Regions from separate parts of the Asticcacaulis solisilvae genome, predicted to be linked through region 1. Evidence: predicted binding sites of a transcription regulator. Region 1 holds the regulator's gene; each other region holds the start of a gene.

Region 1 (2,975 bases):
TACGGGTCAGCCTGAGGCCAGGAAGCAATGCCGATATCCGGCCGGGCGACGCCGTGTCGCTGTTCGCGATTCTCAACCCGCCGCCATCGCCGCTCATTCCCGGCGGCTACGACTCGGCGCGCACCGCCTGGTTCCAGGGGATAGGCGGGGTCGGTTTCGTGCCCGGTGAAATTCGAAAAATCGACGAAAAACCAGTATCATGGAGATTAAAGCTCGTCCTCGGCATAAACCAGCTGCGGGGACACCTGACCGGCATCATTCATGACGCCATCGCGCCGGTATTCCTGGACGGGGACACGCTCGGCGGATTCGCCGCGGCCCTGGTAACCGGGCAGCAGCGCTATATCCCCGACGTCTTCGTTGGCACCATGCGCGATTCGGGCCTGGCCCATATCCTGTCGATTTCCGGCGTGCACATGGCGATTGTCGGCGGCGCCGTCTTCTTTGCCCTGCGTTACGTCATGGCGCTATGGCCCTGGCTGGCCTTACGCGTGTCGATCAAGAAGCTGGCGGCGGCCTTGAGTATCGTCGCCATCCTCATCTATCTTGCCCTGTCGGGCGCACCGGCGCCCGCCGTACGCTCGGCCGTGGTCGCCATCGTCGCATTCCTGGCCATCCTGTGCGACCGCAAGGCCCTCAGCCTTCATTCACTGGCCATCGCGGCCCTCGTGGTCATGCTGCTGACCCCCGAAGCTGTCATCCAGCCGGGCTTCCAGATGTCGTTCGCGGCTACCGCCGCCTTGCTGGCCCTGGCCGAGGTCCATCACGCGCCGATCCGCGAAATCCACGTGCCCTGGTGGGTCAGGACCGTCCAGTCATCGATTGAAGGACTGTGGCTGTCGCTAAAGGTCAGTATTGTCGCCACGGCAGCGACGACGCCGTTCGCCATCGCTTATTTCAACCGCTTTTCGGTTTACGGGCTTGTGTCGAACCTGTTCGAAGCCCCGATCACCGCCGTCGTCATGCCGGCCCTGGCCATCGGTACCATCCTGTCGGCTACGCCCGTCGGCGTTTTTGCCTTGCGCATCGCCGCGTGCGGATTGTGGCTGATCGGCAAGGTCGCCGCCATCGTCTCAGGCATTCCCGGCGCGGTTCTCAACTGGCCGGCGGCGCCCGATTACGTCCTGGCTATTTCGTTCCTGGGCGTGGTGTGGGCCTGCCTTGTCCGCGGGCGAATGCGATGGCTGGGCCTGGTTCCGGCGCTGAGCATCCTGTGGTGGCCGCGCCTGCCGGCAACGGACGTCTGGATCGATCCCACCGGCGGCAATGCCGCCATTCGCACCGGCGCACAGGCCTATGTGCTGCGGCCCAAGGTCAAGCGCTACGGCTTTGAACAATGGTCGCAGCGCTATGGCCTGAAGCCGGCCGATATCGCGGCGCGCGACTATGACTGTTCGGGGTATGCCTGCACGCCGTTGCCGGACGCGAAACTGCGCATCGGCTTCTGGTTTTCCAACAGGCCGCCATCGGCGATTGCCCTGGATACCCTTTGCCTCAACAGCGACCTCGTGGTGTTGCGAAGCCCGCTGGCCGACTGGCCGGACACATGCCATGGCGTGAACCACATTTCGTCGGGCGATTTCCGCCGGCTGGGCGCGATGGAACTGACACGCGCCGGTGCGTCATGGACGATAAAGGCCGCGCAGCCCCTGCGCGGCCATAGACCCTGGTCAGAACCTTCCGAAGCCGAAGATCAGTGATAGCGGCGCATCAGGCCGACCAGACGGCCCTGAACGCTGACCTCGTCGGCATTGTAGATACGCGTTTTGTAAGCCGGGTTGGCGGCCTCCAACGCGATCGACGCACCCTTCTTGCGCAGGCGCTTGAGCGTCGCCGTGTCGCCGTCGACCAGGGCCACGACGATCTCGCCCGACTGGGCGGTATCGGTCTTCTTGATGATGACGAAGTCACCGTCGAGAATGCCGGCATTGATCATCGAATCGCCTTCGATCTCGAGCAGATAGTGCTCACCGGCCCCCAGCATGACTTCGGGAACCTTCAGACGATCGCGTTCCTGGCCCATGGCCTCGATCGGCACGCCAGCGGCGATCTTGCCAAGCAGCGGCAGTTCGCGCGTATCGTCGTTGACCGGGCGGACAGCGTCCGGGCGCTTGCCTTCGACGACCTGCGGCACAAAGGCCTGGCGGCCGCGCGGCGGCGCCGAGGTCGTCGCCTGGTCGGGCAGCTTGATGACCTCCAGCGCGCGAGCGCGGTGGGCGAGGCGGCGGATGAAGCCGCGTTCCTCAAGGGCGGTGATCAGCCGGTGGATGCCCGACTTCGACGCCAGATCCAGCGCCTCCTTCATTTCGTCGAAGGACGGCGACACGCCGCTCTCCTTGATGCGCTCGTGAATGAACATCAGGAGTTCGCGTTGTTTGGTCGTCAGCATGATGGACACCTGTCTTGATCTTGCCTGTTCTTACCGCATACCGGTGAACAAGCCATGAACATATGGCAAGTGTTCTGTGTGTGTTCTAATCGATTGTCAAGGGGGCAAATGGTTAACGCCCGCGCTGAAGGCGCGAAGCGTTAGCGCAAGCCAAAAGCTACAGTTCAGCCGCCCAGCAACGCCTTCGTTGCCGCTGTAACGTCGCCTTGACGCATAAGGCTTTCACCGACCAGCATCGCCGTGGCGCCTGTGTTGGAGAGGCGCTTGACGTCGTCATGCGTGAAGATACCGCTTTCGGCGACCAGGACGTGGTCCTTGGTGACCATGCCGGCCAGGTCTTCGGTGACCTTCAGGTCGACGTGGAAATCCCTGAGATTGCGGTTATTTATGCCGATCAGCTTGGACTCGAGCTTAAGCGCGCGCTCCATTTCGGCGGCGTCGTGAACCTCGACCAGGGCGTCCATGCCGTAGTGCTTCGCAGCCGCGATCAGGTCTTCGGCCAGTTCGTCGTCGATCATCGCCATGATGACCAGGATCGCATCGGCACCGATGGCGCGCGATTCGGTCACCTGCCAGGTATCGACCA
Region 2 (2,975 bases), 1.9 Mb from region 1:
GTCGCGCCGCCAGACGCCATTCCGCGAAGTCGCCGCGGCCACGCAACCGCATCGTCCTCATAGCAGGCTCAGTTGCCGGGGTTCGGGCGCGAACAGGGTGCGCAGGTCGGCGCGGTCGAGCACCTTGAGCGGCGTCCAGCCATCGGCGACAATGAACGGCTTGACCTTTTTCAACGACACCTTGAGGCGTTTCAGATCATCGAGCCCCATGCGCGTATGGGCGCGGCCGTTAATGAGCGCATCGACCGTGCGCACGCCGAAGCCCGGCACGCGCAGCAGCATTTCGCGCTCGGCCGTATTGATGTCGACGGGAAAGCGGTCGCGGTTGCCCAGCGCCCAGGCCAGCTTGGGATCGACCTCGAGGTCGAGCATACCGTCCGGCCGGGCCGTGGTGATCTCGTCGATTCCAAAACCATAGAAACGATAGAGCCAGTCGGCCTGGTAAAGCCTGTGTTCGCGCATCAGCGGCGGCCTGGCCGGCGGCAGCAAGGACGACGCATCGGGAATGGGCGAAAAGGCCGAATAATAGACGCGCCTGAGCTGATAGGTGCCGTATAGTCCGGCGCTGGTGCCGAGGATGGTGGCGTCTGTCGCCGGATCGGCGCCGATAATCATCTGCGTGCTTTGGCCGGCCGGGGCGAAACGCTTGCGCTGTTTTGTCCGCAGGGTCGGTTCGGACGCTGCATCGATGTGCGTCTTCAGTTCGCCCATCGATTTGCGGATATTGGCCGGGTGTTTCTGCGGGGCGAATTTTTCGACGCCGGCATCGGTCGGGAGTTCGATATTGATCGACAAACGGTCGGCGAACAGCCCGGCCTCCTCGATCAGTTTGGCCGACGCCTCCGGGATGGTCTTGAGGTGGATATAGCCCTGGAAATTGTGCACGATGCGCAGATCGCGGGCGATGCGCACCATCTGCTCCATCGTGTAGTCGGAATTGCGGATAATGCCCGACGACAGGAACAGGCCTTCGATATAGTTGCGGCGATAGAATTCGAGCGTCAGCCACTCGACCTCTTCCGGCGTGAACCGCGCGCGCTCGACATTCGACGACGACCGGTTGATGCAATAGGCGCAGTCGTAGATGCAAACATTGGTCATCAGGATCTTGAGCAGCGATATGCACCGCCCATCTGGCGCATAGGCGTGGCAGATGCCGGACCCTTCGGTCGATCCCAGCCCGCCCGACTTCGCCGAATTGCGCTTTGTCGTGCCGGACGACGCGCAGGAGGCATCGTACTTGGCGGCGTCGGACAGGATGGCCAGCTTTTCTTTGAGAGTGCGCTTCATAAATGTTCATGATATGTTCTGATTGCGCGAAGTCAACGGCCAAGGCTGGCGCGGCGATAAAGTGATCGTTATGCTGGGACATGGCAGCCGATATCGTCACCGTTTCCATTGCCTGCGGGTCCGGCGCCGAGGCGCAAATGCTGGCGCGACGTCTGGTCGAAGCCAGACTTGCGGCGTGCGTGCAGACGCACCCCATCGCAAGCACCTATGCCTGGCAGGGCGAGATCGAGACCTCGGCCGAGATCATGTTGACCGCCAAGACCGTGGCGGACAAACTTGCGGCGATTGAAGCCCTGGTGAAAAAACACCACAGCTACGATGTGCCCGAGATTCTCGCCCAGCCGGTCGTGTGGGTCAGCACAGAGTACGAAGCCTGGCTGCGCGACACGATTGCGTGACCGGCGTCAACCCGGCCATCCGGCGGCCTGTACGCACGGAAAAGCCCGGTGCTATAGGTTTCTTCAGTATCGCGTAAAATCCCTTTCTTCCTGGAGCGATACCTGATGGCCGCTGAAGAACCGCCGATCATCATCCGCCACCGCGAGCAGTTGCTTGATACGTTGAGCGAGGCGGCCGAGATCGAGCATAACCTTATGTGCTGCTATCTCTACGCCGCCTGGTCGCTGAAGACCGAGCCAGACGACGGCATTGATCCTGAAATCCAGAAGGAAATCCGTGGCTGGCAGCGCGCCATCGTCGATGTCGCCATCGATGAGATGACGCACCTGACCCTGGTGTCGAACCTGATGAATGCGCTGGGCGGCGTGGCGCATCTGCACCGGCCGAACTTTCCGGTGTCGAACGGCTATCATCCGGCGGACCTCCAGGTGCGGCTGGCGCCGTTCAATCGCGACACCCTGCAACACTTTATCTATCTGGAACGCCCCGAAGGCAGCGACGAGCCCGACGGCCAGGGCTTCGATCAGCGTCCGACATATTCACGGGGCTTGCGCGGCATCCGGCTGATGCCGTCGGCGCAGGACTATCGCACGGTCGGTCACCTCTACCGGTCGGTCGAGGACGCGTTGAAGCAGCTGGCGGCCGAAATGGGGGAACCGGCCCTGTTCTGCGGCGATCCGGCGCTCCAGGTCTGTCCGAACATCCTGACCCTGACCGGTCTGGTGCGGATCACCGATCTTGCCTCGGCCTGCCGCGCCATTGAAACCATCGTCGAGCAGGGCGAAGGCGCGTCGAACAACAGCGCCGGATGTCACTATGCGCGCTTCGTCAAGATCCGCGAATCCTATGACGCGATCCTGGCGCGCGATCCAGACTTCAAACCGGGTCATCCGGTGGCGTCGAACCCGGTCATGCGCAAGCCGATCCAGAACCCGGAAGACCGCGTATGGATCGAGCGCGAGGATGCGCGCCAGGTGCTGGATCTCGGCAACGCCGTCTATAATCACATGCTGCGTTTCCTGGCGCAGGGCTTTGCTGCGACCGACGTCACCGAAAAGCGCCTGATGATCAATACGGCGATCGACATGATGATGGCCCTCGATCCGCTGGCGCGCGAACTGGCGCGGTTGAAAGCCAACGATAGCGACGACTGCAATGCGGGCCTGAGCTTCGCGACATTGCGCACGCTGATGGCGCCGAAAGCCTTCCCGGCGGTCTTCGAGGTGCTGAAAGGGCGGATCCAAGACCTCGCCCAGGGCGGCAAGTCGCTTCAGCAGACGCCGCGC
Region 3 (2,975 bases), 300 kb from region 1:
CTCCAGCCCGGTGCCCGAAAACCGGCCTGAAGCGCTCGATGTCAGGGTCAGCGCCAGTCTGCGGGCCCGGGAGGTCAACACCAGGGTCGCACCGTTTACAGGTTTGCCGGACGCATCGGTGACACGGCCGGAAACGGCGCCTGACGTATAGTCCTGGGCGCTCGCCACCGTCGGCCCGAGGCTTGAAAGCATGACCAACGGCAGGGCCAGCCCGGTCAGCATGCCGCCGCACAAGGTCGTAACCGTCAACGCCTTGCGCGCCGATGTCGTTTTCGCAAATTTCATAAATGTCCCACCGGCGTGACCGGCAGCTCCACAAGAGGCTCAAACCCGCCGGGGACAATAGTAACAATCGCCACCACTTTCCTCCAGGCCAGAGGAAAGCGTTACATAAAATGGTGAATCTTCCGCAAATTTCAGAAAAACGGCGCGATCAAGAGATTAAACGAGAAATAATTACTGTATAGTATTTTAAGATACTACATCCTCAGCCGGGTTGCACCAAAACAAAGGCCCGGCAGTCACGAACTACCGGGCCCGCTCAGCAATGATAAACGCCGGGTCTAGAACGGAATTTCGTCGTCGAGATCGAAGCTCTGGGCCGGCTGCTTGGAGGTCTGCTTCGGACCGGCCGAGGCCGGGGCGCCGCCACCGTAGGAATCTTCATAGTCGTTGTAGCCGCCGCCGGACGAGGCGCCACCACCGCCCTGGTCACCGCGGCCACCGAGCAGCGTCAGGTTGCCATTGAAGCGTTGCAGGACGATTTCGGTCGTGTACTTTTCCTGGCCCTGCTGGTCGGTCCACTTGCGCGTTTGCAGGCTGCCCTCCAGATAGACGGTCGAGCCCTTGCGCAAGTATTGCTCGGCGATCTTAGCCAGGTTGTCGTTGAAAATGACGACGCGGTGCCATTCGGTCTTTTCCTTGCGCTCGCCGGTCGCCTTGTCGCGCCACTGTTCCGACGTAGCGACCGTCAGGTTGGCGACGCGCTCGCCCGAGTTCAGGGTGCGGATTTCCGGATCCTTGCCCAGATTGCCGATGATGATGACCTTGTTGACGCTTCCCGCCATTTGACTTGCCTTTCCGAACTGCCGCACCAGGCTTTTTGCCCGCCACGACACACATGCGGTGAAAATCCGCGAATCTGACCGAGACTAGAACCTTCCGGAGCGAATTCCAACGCATCGCCCGTGGATGAATTAACTTTCCTGTTAATCATTTGTTCCCTATTTGTACCACACCGCGATGAAGGCCGCCAGCAAAAAAGAAAGCGCCTCCCGAAAGGGAGGCGCTCTGTCAGCACAAAATAGGGTGCGTCTACTTGGCCGGCGCCGCGTCCGGCGCCTTGGGAAGATCCTTGGGCACAACGATGGTTTCCGGTTTACCGCCATCGGTCTGGGTGTCGTCGACATGGGCGGCGCTGGGCGAAACCAGCTGGTTGCCGGCGACGACCAGGAACGGGAACTGCGGCCCGTCATACTTGGTCGCCATGCGCACTTCGCCATTGGCTGCGAACAGGAAGGTGCCCTGATAGACGCCTTCGGTCACCGGGCCCGCCGTGCCCGTCGTCATGAAGCCGCGGCGGACATTGTAGATTTCGACGGCGCAGTGCTCCAGATCCGGCACATTGCGCCTGACCTCGTTGAACTTGAGCTTGTCGTGGCCGTTCTTGTCCTTGCCGACATGGCCGATGAAGTAGCAGACGCCTTCGTCGCGCGGCGGCTTGACCTCGTCGCAGGCCGAAAGCGTCACAAGTCCCATGCCCATAAGGCTGAAAAGCACGACTGATGAAATGCGCATGGGGGTCCCCGTGAATCTTGTAATCCGTACCGGTACTTAATCACGCCCCGGGAGGAAAGTCAGCCCCTACTTCACCATGGGGACGGCACAGCCCTGCCCCTGGTCGACCAGGGTGCGGAAGGTCGCATTGTCGTCCGAAACCTCGACGCGGTGCGGCACCAGGCGCAGGGTCTTTTCGCCCCAGCGGCCGTATTGGGCCGAGCCCGGCGACACGCAGCGGCCGTCGTAAAGCAGGCGCGCGCACTGGCCGAGCGTCAGCGAATCCGACAGGCGGTTCCATTCGTTGCCGCTGTAGCGCAGGCAGGCAGCCGTCGGTCCTTGCGCGGCTTGGGTATCCGGCACCACTTCGGCCGCATCGCCCGGCGCCGCCGGATTGGCGGTGGCCGAGGTCGGCGCGCCCGGAACCGGCGTCAGCGAGCCCGTGGGCGCCGCCACGACATTGCCGTTGTCATCCAGGCCGACATCAAGCGCCTGGGCCGCGACGCCGTTCTTCTTGGCGCAATCGGCCAGGGTCAGGTCACCGACATAGGCGCCGTTGACGTAGCAACGCAGCGGCTTCTTGGAATCGAGCGTGGCCGGCGTATCGGCGACGGTGAAGGTCAGCCCGGGGGGCTGATCGTTCATCTTCTTGTCGTCCTTGTGGCCCTTGGACAAACCGAGCGCCAGAAAGACCGCGATCGCGATCGCGACCGCCGCACCGACGGAAATGCCGATCCAGCGTTTCTGATTCATGCCTGCCATAAGTTCCCCCTTCGACGACGTTTCTGCCCGGGCCATTTCGCGCACTCTACGCGAGGCCGCAGGGCCGCTCAAGCACCATGAGCAAGCGATCGTCTAATTCCGCTGTGCGGCTTTTTTATGATAGGCGTACGCGTCAACCGCCCAGCAGCAGGCTGGCCGTGCTGGTCGGCTGGCCGCCGGACAGGCGCGCCAGGGCCGCCTGGTAGTTCGATATCTGGCTGGTCAGGTAGGCCGGCGCGACACCGCTGCCGTTGCCCTTGGTCTTGCTGTCGCTTTCCTGCGGGTCGCCGTACTTCAGGTAGGTATAGACCCGCTGGACGCCCTTGATCGAGGCCGCCAGCTTGTCGAGGGCGTTGGAGATCGCGCTGTCCGAATTGAGGGTCAGCGACGTATCGAAGTCCAGGCCCATATTCTTCTGCGACTTGAGATAATCGACC
Region 4 (2,975 bases), 710 kb from region 1:
CGAAATACCGTACCCGATGGTGCGCGTGCCGAAGGGGTCGAACAGGGTGCGGGCGCGCAGTATGAAGGCCAGCGCCAGGAAGCCAGCGCCGGCCAGCAACAGGAAGGTGGCGGCGGAGTCTTTCCGGTCGGGCGGCGAAAAACGTATCTGCCGCCAGCCGAGGACGATCAGGATGACGAGGGCGGCCACAACCCATATGGCGATACCGGCAAAGGCCTGCACGAAATCGGCGCAGATCAGGTAGAAGCTTTCCGGCGCCGGCACGCGTGGCATGCCGGTGCCGAAGCCCGTCGTTTCGCGGTTGAACTCGTGATAGGCGACGAACAGCAGGCCGGTAACGGCAAAGGCCGGCAGGGCGCGGATGGCGGTCTTGCGGTCGAAGGCGATCCAGGTCGACAGCCACAGGATAAGGGCAAAGGGCGCGAAGACATATCGCGCGAGGCAGCCCAGCACCAAAAAGACGCCGAGCAGGACGTGATTCTTCCAGTCGTTGCGCGCCGACAGCCGCGTTATGGCGAAAAGCGCGCCGGAAAAGCAGAAAAAGAGCAGGTTTTCCGACCAGGTATAGAGCCCGATCAGCAGGACGACGGGATTGAGCACGCAGACGGCCGCCATCAAAGGATTCTTCGATGCCTTCCACAGCATGAAAAAGCTGCCGGACAGCAGGAGCAGGTTGGCGATCTTGCTGCTGACGACCAGGGTGGAAAAATCGGTATTGGGCGCGGTCAGCCCCAGAATCATCGGATATCCGGCTGGATATACGGCCAGGTATTCGCCGTGCAGGCGGAAGCCCTGGCCGTGCCGGAAGGTCTGGGCCAGCAGCATGTAGTACCACGAATCGACGCTGATATAGCCGAACAGGATGCCGAACAGCGCGGTCAGGGCCATCACCGCGACGACAGCCGCTGCGAAGACAAGGGGGCGGTTGATCCGGCTTTCGATGCGGGTCAGGCTGCCGATCAGGCGTGCTCGGGATATCATGCGCCGTCCTTTCGATGCCGATAAGGACTATATAGCGGGTATATCCCGCAAGTCACAGTTTGTCGCGCACTGTGTCAAAATGAAAAGCCACGAAAATTCAAAAGGATGGTGCTGGGCGCTTTCGCGGCGTTCCGGCCGGTGAAATATTTAATGAGAACATCTTGCGAACATGGAACAAAAAGAGTACACAGGTTTTGTCGATAAATTGAAGACACATCGCAGAACGAACTGGCCCTCGGGCGAGGGAATCTGACATAGGAAGGTTTGGTTTTATGTCTCAGGCAATGTTGAAACTCGTGGGTAAGAACGAAACGGAAAAGCAACGCGCGCTCGAAGCCGCTCTGGCGCAGATCGATCGCGCCTTCGGCAAGGGCTCGGTGATGAAACTGGGCGCCAATGGCGTCGTCGAGCAGATCGAGTCGATTTCGACCGGCTCGCTGGGCCTAGACATGGCGCTGGGCATCGGCGGCCTGCCCAAGGGCCGCGTCATTGAAATCTACGGTCCGGAATCGTCGGGCAAGACGACCCTGGCCCTGCATACGGTCGCTGAAATCCAGAAGGCGGGAGGCACCGCGGCCTTCGTCGACGCCGAACACGCGCTCGACCCGGTCTATGCGCAGAAGCTGGGCGTCAATCTCGACGACCTGCTGGTCTCGCAGCCGGACAACGGCGAACAGGCGCTGGAAATCACCGATACGCTGGTCCGTTCGGGCGCCGTCGATATCGTCGTCGTCGACTCGGTGGCCGCGTTGACTCCGCGTGCCGAAATCGAAGGCGACATGGGTGACAGCCTGCCGGGTCTTCAGGCGCGTTTGATGTCGCAAGCCCTGCGCAAGCTGACGGGTTCGATCTCCAAGTCGAAGTGCATCGTCATCTTCATCAACCAGATCCGCATGAAGATCGGCGTCATGTACGGCTCGCCGGAAACAACGACGGGCGGCAACGCGCTGAAATTCTACGCCTCGGTTCGCCTCGACATCCGCCGCACCGGCTCGATCAAGGTGCGTGACGAAGTCATCGGCAACAACGTTAAGGTCAAGGTCGTCAAGAACAAGATCGCCCCGCCGTTCCGCGAAGTCGAATTCGACATCCTGTACGGCCATGGCATTTCGAAGATCGGTGAAATCATCGATCTCGGCGTCAAGGCCGGCCTCGTCGAAAAGTCGGGCTCCTGGTACTCGTTCAACTCGACGCGTATCGGCCAGGGCCGCGACAATGCACGCGACTTCCTCAAGGCCAATCCGGACATGTGCGCCGAGATCGAAAAGGGTATCCGCAACAAGTCGGTCGCCTTGTCGGAAGAACTGCTGGGCACGCCGGAAGCCGACGCCAACGAGGGCGACGAGTCCTTGTAAGGCATCGGATAAGGAATTCGGGCCGGGCGGTAGTGCCCAAACCCTTTACCGTTCGGTCTGATAAAGCGCTCCCTGGCAACAGGGGGCGCTTTTTTGTTCTACGGATGGAGCAAATGGACTGGCTTGCGCAAAGAGCTTTGCGCTTGAGCCATCATGGCTATATAGGCATGTCACTTTTGCCGGAATTGCATGTCCGGTCACACTTGCCGGAGCGGTCAGTCCACCATGCCGTCGTTGAACCAGATACGTCAGACCTTCCTCGATTACTTTGCGGCCGAAGGCCATGAGGTGGTGTCTTCGTCGCCGCTCGTTCCGCAGAACGATCCGACGCTGATGTTCACCAATGCCGGCATGGTGCAATTCAAGAACGTCTTCACCGGCGCTGAAACACGCCCGTACAAGCGCGCCACCACCTCGCAGAAGGTCGTGCGCGCCGGTGGCAAGCACAACGACCTCGACAATGTCGGCTATACGGCTCGCCACCACACCTTCTTCGAAATGCTCGGCAACTTCTCGTTCGGCGACTATTTCAAGGCCGACGCGATCGAATTTGCCTGGAAGCTGATCACCGAGACCTACGGCCTCGACAAGAACCGCCTGATGGCGACGGTCTATGTCGACGACGACGAAGCCTTCGGT

What was found. The regulator LexA, encoded in region 1, represses DNA repair genes until DNA is damaged. The targets are predictions, from matches to a motif close to ATGTTCNCNANNTGTTCT.
Region 2: AB8717_RS01065 (putative DNA modification/repair radical SAM protein) is a predicted target of LexA. The motif match lies at 1,293-1,310, and genes of this name have one in related genera.
Region 3: ssb (single-stranded DNA-binding protein) is a predicted target of LexA. The motif match lies at 1,217-1,234, and genes of this name have one in related genera.
Region 4: recA (recombinase RecA) is a predicted target of LexA. The motif match lies at 1,135-1,152, and genes of this name have one in related genera.

What each region holds. Positions count from the first base shown of each region.
Region 1 is NZ_CP166196.1:2,469,121-2,472,095, forward strand. Features, by position in the region: gene AB8717_RS11685 (ComEC/Rec2 family competence protein) at 1-1,700, shown strand, start outside; gene lexA (transcriptional repressor LexA) at 1,694-2,389, opposite strand; gene trpC (indole-3-glycerol phosphate synthase TrpC) at 2,554-2,975, opposite strand, start outside.
Region 2 is NZ_CP166196.1:227,912-230,886, forward strand. Features, by position in the region: gene AB8717_RS01060 (TIGR03915 family putative DNA repair protein) at 1-61, opposite strand, end outside; gene AB8717_RS01065 (putative DNA modification/repair radical SAM protein) at 58-1,290, opposite strand; gene cutA (divalent-cation tolerance protein CutA) at 1,428-1,688, shown strand; gene AB8717_RS01075 (ferritin-like domain-containing protein) at 1,794-2,975, shown strand, end outside.
Region 3 is NZ_CP166196.1:2,766,277-2,769,251, forward strand. Features, by position in the region: gene AB8717_RS13120 (TonB-dependent receptor) at 1-285, opposite strand, end outside; gene ssb (single-stranded DNA-binding protein) at 564-1,067, opposite strand; gene AB8717_RS13130 (hypothetical protein) at 1,315-1,797, opposite strand; gene AB8717_RS13135 (hypothetical protein) at 1,864-2,538, opposite strand; gene AB8717_RS13140 (transcriptional regulator) at 2,672-2,975, opposite strand, start outside.
Region 4 is NZ_CP166196.1:3,180,416-3,183,390, reverse strand. Features, by position in the region: gene AB8717_RS15095 (hypothetical protein) at 1-981, opposite strand, end outside; gene recA (recombinase RecA) at 1,254-2,336, shown strand; gene alaS (alanine--tRNA ligase) at 2,562-2,975, shown strand, end outside.